Regions from separate parts of the Peribacillus sp. YIM B13477 genome, predicted to be linked through region 3. Evidence: riboswitches for the same ligand, from Rfam matches in the RefSeq annotation. Region 3 holds a riboswitch; each other region holds the start of a gene.
The links. Region 3 has a riboswitch for S-adenosylmethionine ahead of ACFX4H_RS18330 (methionine ABC transporter ATP-binding protein). Riboswitches for the same ligand answer to the same signal wherever they lie in the genome.

Region 1 (3,862 bases), on a different contig from region 3:
GATACTTTCAAAAAAGATCGGGTTTCTCGGAGAGTTTTCCATTGATATAGGGGAAGACGAATCGGGCTCGCTTTTCATATACGAAGTGAACTCAAAGCCGATGCAATTCGATGAAGAAGAAATTGAAACAAACAGGCTTTTGCATTTAAAAAATCTTTTCATTGAATTAACTTTTCCCAACCTGAAAAGAAAATAACACCTCCAGCTGCCGTTTTCCATTATAATCGAATGAGAAACAGTATATATGGAGGTAATACATATGATCACTCATTTTCAATGGGAACCATTGCATAAGAATCTGCCAGGATGGAAAATTTCCTTTTATTTCAACAAGCAGGCAGTCAAAGCCTTGTATCATAAAGATGGATCCATCGAGTGGACAGCCAATCCGCCTTCCGAAACAGATGAAACTAAACTCAAAAGCATGATACATGATCTAATGATCTTCCATGTATATGAATGAAACCCCTTTACATTCATGAAATCGCTTAACAGAATAAAAAAAACTCCTTTGCCTAAACTAAAGAAAAGGCTAGGAGGGATTTCTTTTGGATAAAGAAAAAATGACATTTTTGAAGGATACCGAATATGATGGCAAGGACTCCGTTTACCTGGATATCGACCGTATCATCAATGAAGGAATGGCGGGCGGAAATGTGTATGAAGTCGCTAACCTTCAGAACATCGAAGAAGCACATGATTTTTATGATGAAACAGATCCCAATGTCAATAAATGAATAATGTGGGCTCTCTTATGGAGAGCTCTCTTTCATATCAGTCAGACCGTTAAACGGATAGCATTCAAATAGTCCCATTCTCCCTCGCACTTAAAATATTTTCGTTTAATATCGATGTAATGATATGCTCTGAATCCCATTCATGCCCAGATATCTCGATAAGGGGATAGCGATTCGGTAAAACGACCTGCTGGATTTCATGAACGGTCAGCCCTTGAGAATGCAAGCGTAAAATTTCCCCTTGGAGGTTTTCCAGATAATCCAGTTTTTTTCGAAACATCTCCTTCCCATCAGGAACATGCCCAGCATGACAGCAAAACACTTCCCCGAAGTCATATTGAAGCAATCTTTTTATGGAACCGATGATCACCGGGACGGACTCTTCCCGTAAGACAAGCTTTGTTTTTGGGGTTACGAAAAGGTCTCCTGAAAAAAGCACGCCATTATTGTGATTCAAATACACCATATGGTCCTTTGCATGACCTGGGGTAAAAATCGGCTCCCACGTTTGGGTACGGGAATGAATGGCCTTCCCTAGCGGCTCAGCTTTAAAGGCGTCTCTCTTTCCCCAGAAAATTTTGCGATATTCAGGATATTCAGCATCCTTTGCACAAACCTCAACCGACATCGGGTGAATGAAAAGAGGGACCTTTTTATGTTCCTTTATCCAGGCAGCGCCCCCCGTATGGTCTTCATGATAGTGAGTCAGGGCCACTGAGTCGAAGTCTGCGGATTCATAGAATGGAATAAGCTCTTCCAATAAAATCTGTGCGCCAGTATCTATCAATAGGCCATCCGTTAAAAAGACATACACACTCATCCCCCCCTTGTTCCCGCCAGGAGTCCCATGCACGCAAACCACATCATTTATCGTCTTGATCTCTATCATTCGGTTTCCTCCCCATCATTGTACAAAAATAGTTTTACCTTCCTTTTTTTAACTTTACTATAATAAATGTAGTACCACTTTACCTTTTTGACAAGGAAATATTGGAATAAATAGCCTCGATGAAAATGCTGGATTATTGCATAATAGCCCATTTTCCATGAATCGTTTTAACGGACCTTACCAGTTTTAATGACAAAAAAATAAAAGAAACGATTGACATTGCCGGATTTTACAAATAATATAGATTATATTATAAAACTTGAAATATTCTAAAATAATAATTTACTTATCGAGAGTGACGGAGGGATCAGGCCCTGTGATGTCCGGCAACCGCCCTTAGGGAACGGTGCCAATTCCTGCAGAATGATTGCATTCTGAAAGATAAGCCGAGATATGATTTCGCTGCCTCTTTCTGAATGATAGAGGCAGCTTTTTTAATGTTTAAGGGGGAAAGCTCATGATTGAAATCCGTTCAATCCGAAAGGAATACGTCTCGAAGAAAAACCGAGTTATCGGAGTGGATAACGTATCTTTGACCATTCAAACTGGTGAAATATATGGCATTGTCGGCTACAGCGGAGCTGGAAAAAGCTCATTACTCCGCTGCTTGAATTTGCTTGAACGTCCGACAGGTGGAAATATCATTATCGACGGCATTGATTTAACCTCTTTATCTAGCAAAGAGCTTCGTAAACAACGCCAAAAAATCGGAATGATATTCCAGCACTTTTCCCTGGTCAGTTCAAAAACCGTTTATGAAAATGTCGCTTTCGCCTTAAGAGCCGCGCATCGATCGAAGGACGCGACTAAGTTACGTGTATTGGAATTGTTGGAAATCGTAGGGCTCAGCGATAAGAAAGATGTCTATCCTGCACAGCTTAGCGGTGGACAGAAGCAACGGGTCGGCATAGCTCGAGCGTTAGCAAATGAACCCACTGTACTATTATGTGATGAAGCGACTTCAGCCCTTGATCCGACAACTACAAAAGCGATTTTACAGTTATTGAAAAAGATAAGCAGTGAGCTTGGTATCACCATCGTGTTGATTACACATGAAATGGAAGTGGTCAAAGAACTATGCCACCGAGTCGCCGTGATGCAGGATGGCCGGGTAATTGAAGAAGGACCCGTTTATGAAATATTTTCACAGCCCAAACAGGAATTAACGAAGCAATTCATTAGCAGTGTACTGGATTTCGAACTCCCTTCGCACTTGATTGATGAAAGTGAAGGGACGATTATTAAGATCCAATTCGAAGGGCAAACCGCCGGTGAGTCGATTCTTTCGGATACTCTCCAATCCCATGCAGTAAAGGGGAATATTTTACACGGTAAAATTGAGTATATCCAGGATGTTCCTTTAGGCATTTTAATCATCGAGTTAATTGGCGATGCCGTACAAATCCATTCGGCATTGGAGTATATAAAAAATCGTTCCAGTTCTGTGGAGGTGTTAAAACATGTCACTGCTTAATCCCATCGTCAATATTTTACCTGATCTTAATAAAGCCTTTCTTGAAACGATTTATATGGTCGGCGTTTCTCTTGCAGTAGCCCTGCTGATCGGTTTACCGCTTGGAGTATTGCTATTTACAACAACCAGGAATTTATTTTTTGAAAATGGCATCGTGAATCGATCTCTCGGTTTCGCAGTCAATATTGTCCGTTCAATCCCGTTCATCATTCTCTTGGTCGCCCTCCTTCCTTTAACGGACCTACTTACGGGATCGACGATAGGGCCAAGAGCAGCTTCTGTTTCCCTGTCCGTTTCCGCAATCCCTTTTTTTGCAAGGATTGTTGAAACGGCATTACGTGAAATAGACAGAGGAGTGATTGAAGCTGCAATTGCCGTAGGTGCCACTCCATGGATGATCATTAAGGATGTACTTCTTCCAGAGGCAAAACCGGGAATCATTCAAGGACTGACATTAACGACCATTTCGCTAATCGGTTATTCAGCAATGGCTGGGACAATCGGCGGTGGCGGAATTGGCGACCTGGCCATCCGGTACGGATATTACCGATATGACAACACAGTCATGATCACGACGATCGTCGTGCTGATCTGCCTTGTGCAACTCATTCAAATGGTTGGTGACAAAGTTTCATACATAGTTAACAAGCGATAGGTTCAATCATTTTTTTAAATGACTCAATACATTTCATTACTCAGGAGGAATATCAAATGAAGAAAATAGCTTCGTTATTATCAGTCTGTGCACTTGCACTCGGCTTG
Region 2 (3,862 bases), 140 kb from region 3:
ATTATGAATAGATCTGTTGTGAATCTCCTAGTCTCCGTCACATATATTAACTTGTACTGTAAAATATACTAGGTTATGAAAACGCTGTCAATAATTTGTGAAAAATTAATCTATTATTCTGTAATTTTTTTCAATTTTTCCCTATTAGATGATATCCCATAATTCAGTTTTTGAAGTGGTGATTGACGAGGCGCCGGCATCAAGGGCATTCAGGACTTCATCCGAAGTTCGTATGAGGCCGCCTGCAAAAATCGGTGTCTGCAATCGTTCCTTCACTTCTTTTATCATCCATGGCATGGCGCCCGGCAATACTTCGATATAATCCGGCTTGGTTTTCTGCACCAGCTTATAACTTTTCTCAAGTGCATGTGAGTCAATTAAAAAGATTCGCTGGATGGCAATGACCCCCTTTTGCTTCGCCTTCAATATAACGCTTGATTTAGTCGAAATCAGCCCATAGGGGTTATATTCCTGACAAATGAATTCTGTCGCGTACTCATCACTTCTTATGCCATGGATCAAATCGACATGATAAATCATTTTCTTATTATGCTGCTTTGCCATCATACTTACATTTTTCAATTGTGAGATATGCAAATCAAGAAACACACCTATTTCATAGGAACTTTCTAGAAATCTTTCAAAATCCTTCATGCTTGCTGAAGCAGGCAAAATCTTCTGATCCATCATTATCCTCCTCATTCCCAGAAAAACTCAAAACTTCAAGTCATTTAGTATATTTTAAAGAACTTGATTTATCAAACACATTTTTTCATGAGCCATGTAACCTTAACACTATCATACCTTTCACACCCTTTATAGTTTGCGGCTAAGGATATATGTAAAATATCCCCTTGAATCATAAAGAAAGTTTCATTTTCAATGCACCTTCGACGAGTTCATACGATTTAATTGTGCCAATGGGAATTTTTCTCACGATGCTCCAAGCATTAACATTCATTTTGATCGCTCTTTTTTCATATTCAAAAAATGGCGGTCTGTTAAATATCCTTTGGTTGATGAAATTCCTGTCAATGGGTTCCATTTCTACTAATTCAAATGAAATCGTTCTTTTGTCCACATGAACCGGTTTTAATGTAATCCGGAAAGCCACATTTTTCTTAAACATCATTTTTTTCACTTCCATCGTTCCGGAAAGCTCAATATGCTTTGGCGTAATTTCGACTTTAATATCCTGACCAGATGATTTCATTTTTATGATTCTCTCTATCATGGCTTCAGTTACCGTAATCGGTATGCCATTTTTGAATGGACTCATCCTTGCATTCCCTCCCCACTCAAAGCATATGCCGGATTCCCTGATGCCGTTAACATTCCAGCCCGGATTAATAAACGGTATATTCGAAATATTCCGGTTCCACCCCTTGACCTTCATAAAAACTACCTGTATAGTCATAGTTAATTTAATAGACAACTCTTATCCAGAGAGGTGGAGGGACTGGCCCTTTGATGCCTCAGCAACAGACTGATCTTGTACTGTGCTAATTCCAGAAGTGTAAAAACTTGAAGATAAGAAGAGTATATAGCTTTGTTGCCAACACCTCTTCTTATTTTTAAGAAGAGGTTTTATTTTGGCTGTTTTCACATACTTTGTTGCTATTTACCAGGTAATGGGTTGTGGTTGATTTCCCCTCAAGATGCTCGCTTTCCGCGGGGCGGGCGGTGAGCCTCCTCGGCGTAAACGCCTGTGGGGTCTCACCTCTCCCGCTGCTCCCGCAGGAGTCTCGCACTTCCGCTCCAATCAACCTTAAATAGTTTCGTTTAAAAACAACAATCTTTACGAAAAGAGCTTTTATTTTTAAAAGGAAAGAAGGAATCAACATGTCAATCACATTAACGAAAGCACCATTCAGGGCGGACCACGTCGGAAGTTTATTAAGACCGGAACGTTTACATATTGCCAGAAAGGACTTTAAGGAAGGTACCATTTCAGCTGAGCGGCTTCGTGAAATTGAAACTGAAGAAATCAATCGGATCGTCGATAAACAAATCGAAGTTGGTTTAGAGGCCGTTACGGACGGTGAGTTCAGACGGACATGGTGGCACTTTGACTTCCTCGAACATTTAAATGGCATCGAGGGTTATGTAACTGAAAAAGGCCTTACATTCGATGGTGTCGAAACAGAGAGATATAATGTTCGCAATACCGGGAAGGTTTCATTCAACCCTGAACATCCCTTCATTCGTGATTTCATTGAATTGAATAAAGTCGTGAACGGACGTGCCGTTGCCAAGCAAACCATTCCCAGTCCGAATCAATTATTTGCTGCAGGCATTCATAATGAAGACGTCTACCCTGATATTGAAGACTATGCAAATGATATCATCAAAGCCTATCAGCATGCTTTGAAAGCCTTTTATGAAGCAGGTGTGCGTTACCTTCAATTGGATGATGTATATATTGCCAGACTTTCAGCCCCGGATTTCCAGTTCAAAGATGGAAAATATACGAGGGAACAATTAATCGATCTTGCACTTCGGGTCATTAATGGCGCATTGGAAGGCAAACCAGAAGACCTTATCGTCACTACCCATCTATGTCGCGGAAACTACCAGTCGACATGGGCGTTTGAAGGAAGCTATGCCCGTATCGCCCCAACTTTATTGGCAAAAGAAAAAGTGGATGGATTCTTCTTGGAATATGATGATCAACGCTCAGGGGATTTCAAACCATTGGAATACATTCCAAATGGCGGTGCACGGGTCGTACTTGGTGCCGTCACTTCAAAAAATGGAGAAATCGAGGACAAGGAAGCTGTTAAGGCACGCATTAAAGAAGCATCGCACTTCGTTCCGCTCGAACAATTATGCTTAAGCCCTCAATGCGGCTTCGCCTCCACACATCACGGCAACAAGCTAACCGAAGCACAGCAATGGGAAAAGCTGAAATTCGTCGTTGATGTAGCGAAAGAAGTATGGGAATGATTATTTTACGGAGACTTTAAAACTTATTTACAGGATTCGAACAACCTAATCGGCTTCAATATAAGCGTGCCGATTAGGTTTATACTTAAAACCCTAAAACTGAAAGCAAACAAAAAAAAGAACGGCCATCTGGACGTTCCCTTTTTACTTGCAGCTATCGTCATCATCCTCCATTTTCTTCACGAATATATCATCCGTCACCCTATCTTCCAGCTTGTTCCTCAAGGCCAATTCCGCAGCCTTCCCATCACTAGGCGATCCGTCCGAGAAATACATCGGAAACAGGGAGAAAAACATAATGTAGAAAGAAAAATAGATAAATTGATACCAGATTACCGAGCTGTCCAGGATATTCTGATACACTAAGCTGTATATGATCAGCATGCTGATTAAATTAAAGATAGCCCCCCCTAAATAGATCAGGGTATTCGTCAATCGATTATCATGTTTCAAACCCTTGAACTCGCAAGTCCCATTCCAAAAATAATATTTCCTCACCTCTATGTTCCGAAAGGCGAAAAGCTTATTACCACACCCGATCAAGATTTTCTTTTCCGATCCCCCAAAGATCGTAACGAAGAAAATATGCCCGCTCAAATGTATCAGTGTAACGATCGGCATGATCAAAAAAAAGGAAAATAGAAATTTAATGATATCAGAGAGACCAAACATATTTAACTAACCCCCTCCTTACCAGCGATTTCCTTACCAGGATGCTACTCTGATACCCTGCCCACACTAGTTATAACTAGTAAATTTTCACAGTGGTAATATGTTGCTTTCCAAAAATGATAAGATGATAATTGTTCTCCTTCCGCTTCACTTCGACCTTCGAACGACTATATCGACCCTTCCCCTGCTTTTTCCGTCATTCAAAAAAACAGGCTATCACCTTCCAAAAAACCCGGAAAAGCGA
Region 3 (3,862 bases):
TGATTCGGAATCTTCAATCGCAATTGAATCTTCAAGCGGATTCAAACCGGCGTCAATTGCATAGTTGGAGTTGATCAAGACTGCATCGCCTTCGCCGCTCTCATAAATTTTAGGAAGCAGGGCCGCTTCATAATCGGCATCGAATTTAAGGTTTTTCTTATTTTCTACGATGTCTTTCGTTGTAGCTGTCGTTTTATCGATGCCTTCTTTCAAAGTGATCAGGCCATTCTTTTCCAAAAGGGATAAAGCGCGTCCATGATCAGCAACAGAGCTGCTCATAATAACTGTTGCGCCTTCCGGAAGTTTATCAATGCTTTTATATTTTTGTGAATATAGAGCAATCGGCTCGATATGGATTCCGCCAGCATTGACGAAGTCATATCCATTTTCTTTAATTTGCCCCTCTAAATATGGAATGTGTTGAAAGTAGTTAGCATCCAATTCCTTATCATTCAACGCCTTATTCGGTAAAACATAGTCCTGGAACGTTTCAATTTCCAAATCGATTCCTTTTTCTTTAAGAAGCGGTTTAGCTTCCTCAAGGATTTCTGCATGAGGAACATTGGATGCCCCTACAACTATTTTCTTCGATTCTTTATCCGTATCGCTGCCGCTTTTATCCTTTTCACTTCCACAAGCAGCCAAAGCGATAGATAACACTAAGATTAATGCAAATCCTAAAAACTTTTTCATCCTCTTCATCTCCCTTTATCTTTTGTCCAATTTAGATGTAATCACATCTCCAATAATTTGAATTATGAAGACGATAATTAGAATAACGATTGTCGCTACAAGCGTAACGTCATTTTGATTTCTTTGATAGCCGTCCAAATAGGCTAGATTACCAAGCCCGCCAGCGCCGATGACCCCGGCCATCGCGGTATATCCAACCAATGCAATCGATGTTACCGTAATCCCGGAAATAAGGGCAGGCATCGACTCTGGAAGAAGGACCTTCCAAATGATCGTGCTCGTTTTTGCTCCCATCGATTTAGCGGCTTCAATTACACCTTTATCGATTTCACGAAGGCCGATTTCAACCATACGCGCATAAAATGGGGCAGCACCGATAATAAGTGCCGGCAGTGCAGCGTTCTCACCGATCATGGAACCGACAAGCGCTTTAGTGAAAGGAATGAGCAGCACGATCAAAATAAGAAATGGAATGGAGCGGAATATATTGACGACAGCACTCATGACTCCGTTGACAGCCCGGTTTTGCCACATATTACCCTTCCCTGTCAGGAAAAGGATCAATCCTAGTATTATGCCTATAAAAAAGGTTGCCACTACAGAGACGCTTGTCATGTAAAGCGTTTCTTTCGTAGCTTCAATGATGTCTTCCCAATCAACATTCGGCAATAATTCTTCAAGCATGAGTAATCACCTCCACGCCTACCTGCTGTGCTTTAATGAATTCGATTGCGCGGAGCATTTCATCCTCTTTGCCATCTAGATGGATAAACAATGTTCCATATGAACCGCTTCTTGTTTGGGATATCTTACCTTGAACGATATTGACATCCAACTCGAAGTTACGTACAAGCTTGGTGATCAATGGGCTTTCTGCATGATCACCTACAAAGGTCAATTGAATCACTTTGCCTGCTGGATAGCGTTCGAGCAAATGGTCCATCGTTTCTTTCGTTTCTTCCGGTTCCGTTACCTGTTGCACGAAACGCTTCGTCATTTGTTCTTTAGGATTCTTGAAAACATCCAGGACAGGACCCTGTTCAACAACCTGCCCGCTTTCCATCACGGCGACACGATGGCAGATTTTACGTATTACATGCATTTCATGCGTAATCAAGACGATCGTCAATCCCAAACGCTTATTGATGTCAACAAGCAATTCGAGTATGGAGTCGGTAGTCTGCGGATCCAAAGCAGAAGTCGCTTCATCACACAGAAGCACTTTAGGGTCATTTGCCAGAGCCCTGGCTATTCCCACCCTTTGCTTTTGCCCTCCGCTTAATTGCGAAGGATAGGCCTTTTCCCTGCCTTCAAGTCCGACTAACTTGATCAATTCGTTCACACGCTTGGTGCGTTCAGGTTTAGAAACTCCTGCAATTTCCAACGGGAAAGATATATTCTCCTGAACGGTCCTTGACCATAATAGATTGAAATGCTGGAAAATCATGCTGATTTCTTGACGGGCCTTACGGAGCTGAGCCCCTTTAATTTTTGAAATTTCCTTTTCAGCCACCACAACGGATCCCTCTGTCGGTGTTTCCAATCCATTGAGCATTCTGATCAAAGTACTTTTCCCCGCTCCACTGTAACCGATGATCCCGAAAATCTCGCCTTTATTTATTTCAACATTCACATTATTTACAGCCTTGATCGTCTCACTGTTTCCTTTTCCTGTTCGGAACAGCTTACTGACTTTCGTCAATGTAATCATTAACCCTCACCTCTTTTATCCAATAAAACCTATGAACTTAGTTGATTTCTCTACATTATTAGTCTGTTTCTCCTATCATGTTCCCAATTAAAATAGAAAAAACCTTTCTGCATGAGCAGAAAGGCAGGTGAAGAATCAGGCCTTCCTCTCATCTTCCAAAGTGATTAAACTTTGTGTGAATTGGCACCTTTCCAAGGAAATCACCTTGTCGGTTGCCGGGTTTCATCGGGCACATCCCTCCACCTCTCTTGATAAGAGCTAATATATAGAATATTTGTACATCATTAAGTTCTTTAGTATGGAGAAATTTTATCATAGATAAAAAAGGAGCGCAATGTATATTATTTCTAGTACAAGAATGAACAGGAACTTTGCTTAAAGCGTTTTGGAAGTCAAGGAGACGATGTTCGTCGCCTTTTCAATTGCCTGCTCCAAATCTTCTATTAAGTCGTCTACATTTTCAATCCCAATCGATAAACGGACTTGATCGGCACTTACACCCGCTTTCGCAAGACCTGCCTCATTCAATTGTTGATGGGTGGTACTTGCTGGGTGGATGATCAAGCTCTTCGCATCCCCTACATTCGCCACATGGGACCATAATTCCACCGAATTGATAAGTTTTGCCCCAGCTTCGCGATTACCTTGAATCCCAAATGTGACGACAGATCCAGCTCCCTTTGGCAAATATTTATCCGCAAGGGCTTTATCGGGATGATCCTCATCACCAGGATGTGAAACCCAGGTCACGGCAGGATGGTTTTTTAAATATTGAATGACAGACTTGGTGTTTGATAGATGCTCTTTCATCCTTACATGCAGCGTTTCAAGTCCAAGCGTAAACTGGAATGCACTTTGGGCACTTAGCGTAGGGCCCAAATCACGGAGTAACTGGACTCGGGCTTTCGTTATGAATGCGGCAGGGCCAACTGCCTCGGCGTATACCAGACCGTCGTAACTAGGGTCAGGCTCCGTGAAGCCAGGATAGTTTGGCGAGTTCCAATCGAATTTTCCTCCATCCACGATGACACCGCCTAGCGTCGTTCCATTTCCAAGAAGCCATTTTGTAGCGGAATGGATGACAATATCCGCTCCAAAATCAATTGGTCTGCAAAGATACGGTGTTGCGAAGGTATTATCAATGATTAAAGGTATGCCGGCTTCGTGGGCGATTTCCGCTACCGCTTCAATATCGAGCACCCTCAAACTTGGATTTCCGATCGTTTCAGCAAAAATGGCTTTAGTTCTTGGTGTAATCGCCCTTTTAAAATTCTCAGGGTCATCGGGAGAAACGAACTTCACTTTGATCCCATATTTAGGAAGAGTGTTTTCGAAAAGGTTATACGTACCGCCATATAATGTAGAGGCTGAAACAATCTCATCCCCTGCGGCAGCAATATTCAGGATCGAAAGTGAGATGGCGGCCATTCCGCTTGCCGTTGCCAATCCGCCGATACC
Region 4 (3,862 bases), on a different contig from region 3:
CAAGTTCACTGCCGCATTCCGGGCAATCCACATGAATTTTTCTTAGGCCGTTGCAAAGCGGGCATATAGACATTGTTTTTCCTCCTGTTCCCGATACTTATGATTTCAGTATTTGTCGATTCCATTATTTTAACACATGGAATCACCCTCCCTAATGCTAGAGGGAGGGTACTTCCATCCAATTATTTATTAACCATGTTAGCAGGATCGACCCATGCTTTGAATTCATCTTCCGTCAGGAACCCCAGTTTCAACGCCGCTTCTTTTAACGTGGAGTTGTCCTTGAAGGCAGTTTTGGCGATCTTGGCTGCTTTTTCATAACCGATATGCGGGTTCAATGCTGTTACCAGCATAAGGGAACGCTCTACATTTTCTTTGATCTTATCTTCATTTGCAGTGATGCCAACCGCACAATTATCGTTGAAGGAATGAATGCCTTCCGTCAATAATTTGACCGTTTGCAGGAAGTTATAGATGATGACTGGTTTGAATACATTCAATTCAAAGTTACCTTGGCTTGCTGCAAAGCCAATTGTAGCATCGTTACCCACGATTTGTGTCGCAATCATGGTAAGCGCTTCACTTTGGGTCGGATTGACTTTACCTGGCATGATGGAGCTGCCCGGCTCGTTTTCCGGAATGGCTATTTCTCCGATTCCGCTTCTAGGTCCACTTGCCAGCCATCTGACATCGTTTGCAATTTTCATTAAATCCGCCGCCAATGCTTTCAAAGCACCGTGTGCATAGACGATTTCGTTATGGCTAGTCAATGCATGGAACTTATTATCAGATGTGACAAAAGGATATCCTGTATCCGCTGCAATTTGTTTGGCGGAAAGTCCCGGGAATTCTTTCTTTGTATTGATTCCGGTTCCTACAGCCGTTCCGCCTAGAGCAAGGTTCAATAGTTTTTGGCTGCTTTCCTCAATCATCGCCAAATCTTTATCGAGCATCGCTTTCCAACCGGAAATTTCTTGTCCTAATGTTAATGGTGTAGCATCTTGAAGATGTGTCCGGCCGATTTTCACGACATCCCAAAATTCTTTTTCTTTTGTATCGAATGTATCACGAAGTGCTTTGATGGCAGGAACCAATTTTTCAGCGACTTCCATAAAGGCTGCAATATGCATGGCGGTCGGGAAAGTATCATTTGAGCTTTGTGCCTTGTTAACATCATCATTCGGATGAAGGATTTCCGATTCACCATTTTCTTTTAACCATTCATTCCCTTTGTTAGCGACCACTTCATTCACGTTCATATTACTTTGCGTACCGCTTCCCGTTTGCCACACTACAAGCGGGAAATGTTCATCAAGCGTACCTTCAAGGATTTCGCCGCAAATCTTGACGATGGCGTTCTTTTTAACTTCGGAAAGGTCACCAAGATCATAGTTCACCTTTGCAGCAGCTTGTTTAACGTATGCAAATGCACGAACCAATTCAATCGGCATTTTTTCGTTACCGATTTTAAAATTGTTACGGCTTCTCTCAGTTTGTGCTCCCCAATATTTATCAGCAGGAACTTTCACTTCACCCATCGTATCTCGTTCGATTCTGTATTCCATGTATTCTCCTCCTAAGTTTGCACTATTCATTGAAGAATTTTTGCATATGAAATGAATAATGTCGGATTATTCTTTCTCTCCATACATTGTACAAACTTTATTATTTTAAAGCAAAAATATCCCGCTGACCCTTTCCATATTTCTGGAAAATCCTAGGCCGTTCATATTTAGATGAAAATTTGGATATTCTTTTTTGACACATAAAGTGTAGGCACCTCTAGGCTTCAATTGACCTGGCCATGAACACAAACACATCATCACCCCCAAAATGTCCTTGACAGCGTTTTGTATATATAGTAAATTCAAAAGAAATTGAATAATCTAAACTCTTATCGAGAGAGGTAGAGGGAATGGCCCGATGACACCTCAGCAACCTTCATTTGTTTCAAACCAATGAAAAGGTGCTAATTCCACAAGTTTATGAACTTGGAAGATAAGAAGAATGACTCGTCCCTACTTAATCAAAGTCTTCTTCTTAAAGAAGACTTTTTTTTATTTTATTTAACTCAAAGGAGCAGTGAAAACCATGTATAAACCTGAAACATATCTTGCTCAATTAGGAAATCGCAGTGAAACGGCGACAGGAACAGTCAATCCGCCGGTATACTTTTCAACAGCTTTTCGCCACGAAGGAATCGGTCAATCGACGGGATTCGACTACACAAGGACAGGTAACCCTACCCGCCAGCTATTGGAGCGATCCATCGCCGATCTGGAAAAAGGAGACCAAGGCTATGCCTGCAGTTCAGGAATGGCCGCCATCTCCACTATACTCGCCCTTTTTAAATCCGGGGATGCGTGGATTGTCAGTGAAGATCTTTATGGCGGTACATATCGGCTGTTAGAACAAGGTTTTAAAAAATGGGGATTGCAGTGTGACTATGTAAACACTTGTTGTTTGGAGGATATCGAAAAAGCCATCACTCCTCACACGAAAGCCATCTTCATCGAAACTCCCACTAACCCTCTTATGCAGCAAACGGATATTAGCGCCGTTGCCGCATTGGCTAAACGATATAATTTATTGCTAATCGTTGATAACACTTTTTACACGCCTCTTATTCAACAACCCATCTTGCTTGGAGCTGATATTGTGATCCACAGTGCAACCAAGTATCTCGGTGGTCATAATGATGTGCTCGCCGGACTGATCGTTGCTAGCGGCGCTGAATTATGTGATGCACTTGCCTTCCATCATAATGGCACTGGAGCTGTCTTGAGCCCATTTGATTCTTGGCTGTTGATGCGCGGAATGAAAACCCTGGCATTGCGGATGGAGCGTCATGAAAAGAATGCCAAGATACTTGTAGATTACTTATCGGAGCATGATTGTGTTACGGACGTATTGTATCCAGGCCGGGGCGGCATGATTTCTTTCCGCATCATTGATGAAGCGGCGGTCAACCCATTTTTACAATCGCTCTCATTAATTTCCTTTGCAGAAAGCCTGGGAGGAGTTGAAAGCTTCATCACCTATCCTGCCACACAAACACATGCCGATATACCGCTTGAAGTCAGAACGGCAAACGGGGTTTGTAACCGACTGCTCCGCTTCTCCGTTGGCATCGAGGATAGCGACGATTTGATTGGTGACTTGCAGCAAGCATTCGCACATGTAAAAAGGGAGGCACTACGATGACAGATCAAAATTTTAGCTTTGAAACGAAATTACTTCATAATCAACATAAATTCGATCCGGCAACGGGCGGTGTGAGCGTCCCCATCCAGCATGCATCGACTTTCCATCAATCCGATATCGATCAATTCGGCAAATATGACTACAGCAGAAGCGGGAACCCAACCCGCGAGGCACTTGAAGACATCATTGCCGAACTTGAGGAAGGCACTCACGGCTTTGCCTTTTCATCAGGTATGGCTGCCATTTCAACAGCCTTCCTGCTATTGTCTGCCGGGGATCATATCGTCATTTCCGAAGATGTGTATGGCGGAACGTTCAGGATGGTCACAAGCGTATTGAACCGTTTCAATATTGAGCATACCTTCGTTGACATGACAGACCTTGAAAGTGTCAAAGCGGCGGTTCAGCCAAATACCAGGGCCATATACATTGAAACGCCTTCAAATCCTTTACTTAAAGTGACCGATATTCAAGCTGTATGTGATATCGCAAAAAAAGCCGGTGCCTTAAGTTTTGTTGATAATACATTCTTGACGCCCGCATTGCAAAAACCGCTGAATCTGGGCGCTGATGTTGTCCTTCATAGCGCGACGAAGTTTTTATCCGGACATAGTGATGTGGTAGCTGGGCTTGCGGTCGTGAAAGATCCGGAATTGGC

Region 1: it holds a riboswitch for S-adenosylmethionine, as region 3 does, so the genes downstream of both, ACFX4H_RS09815 (methionine ABC transporter ATP-binding protein) here and ACFX4H_RS18330 (methionine ABC transporter ATP-binding protein) in region 3, are expected to answer to the same signal.
Region 2: it holds a riboswitch for S-adenosylmethionine, as region 3 does, so the genes downstream of both, ACFX4H_RS19065 (5-methyltetrahydropteroyltriglutamate--homocysteine S-methyltransferase) here and ACFX4H_RS18330 (methionine ABC transporter ATP-binding protein) in region 3, are expected to answer to the same signal.
Region 4: it holds a riboswitch for S-adenosylmethionine, as region 3 does, so the genes downstream of both, ACFX4H_RS09860 (methionine biosynthesis PLP-dependent protein) here and ACFX4H_RS18330 (methionine ABC transporter ATP-binding protein) in region 3, are expected to answer to the same signal.

The regions. Positions count from the first base shown of each region.
Region 1 covers NZ_JBHZPD010000002.1:630,712-634,573, forward strand. Annotated here, with positions in the region: gene ACFX4H_RS09795 (YheC/YheD family endospore coat-associated protein) at 1-196, shown strand, start outside; gene ACFX4H_RS09800 (YheE family protein) at 260-463, shown strand; gene ACFX4H_RS09805 (hypothetical protein) at 549-737, shown strand; gene ACFX4H_RS09810 (MBL fold metallo-hydrolase) at 802-1,626, opposite strand; SAM riboswitch class I at 1,910-2,014, shown strand; gene ACFX4H_RS09815 (methionine ABC transporter ATP-binding protein) at 2,084-3,100, shown strand; gene ACFX4H_RS09820 (methionine ABC transporter permease) at 3,087-3,755, shown strand; gene ACFX4H_RS09825 (MetQ/NlpA family ABC transporter substrate-binding protein) at 3,812-3,862, shown strand, end outside.
Region 2 covers NZ_JBHZPD010000006.1:275,724-279,585, reverse strand. Annotated here, with positions in the region: gene ACFX4H_RS19075 (glycerol-3-phosphate responsive antiterminator) at 145-687, opposite strand; gene ACFX4H_RS19070 (hypothetical protein) at 860-1,279, opposite strand; SAM riboswitch class I at 1,436-1,537, shown strand; gene ACFX4H_RS19065 (5-methyltetrahydropteroyltriglutamate--homocysteine S-methyltransferase) at 1,843-2,946, shown strand; gene ACFX4H_RS19060 (hypothetical protein) at 3,091-3,618, opposite strand.
Region 3 covers NZ_JBHZPD010000006.1:136,988-140,849, reverse strand. Annotated here, with positions in the region: gene ACFX4H_RS18340 (MetQ/NlpA family ABC transporter substrate-binding protein) at 1-693, opposite strand, end outside; gene ACFX4H_RS18335 (methionine ABC transporter permease) at 709-1,377, opposite strand; gene ACFX4H_RS18330 (methionine ABC transporter ATP-binding protein) at 1,370-2,404, opposite strand; SAM riboswitch class I at 2,550-2,662, opposite strand; gene ACFX4H_RS18325 (O-acetylhomoserine aminocarboxypropyltransferase/cysteine synthase family protein) at 2,780-3,862, opposite strand, start outside.
Region 4 covers NZ_JBHZPD010000002.1:640,213-644,074, forward strand. Annotated here, with positions in the region: gene ACFX4H_RS09850 (hypothetical protein) at 1-73, opposite strand, end outside; gene fumC (class II fumarate hydratase) at 183-1,565, opposite strand; SAM riboswitch class I at 1,892-2,005, shown strand; gene ACFX4H_RS09860 (methionine biosynthesis PLP-dependent protein) at 2,092-3,204, shown strand; gene metC (cystathionine beta-lyase) at 3,201-3,862, shown strand, end outside.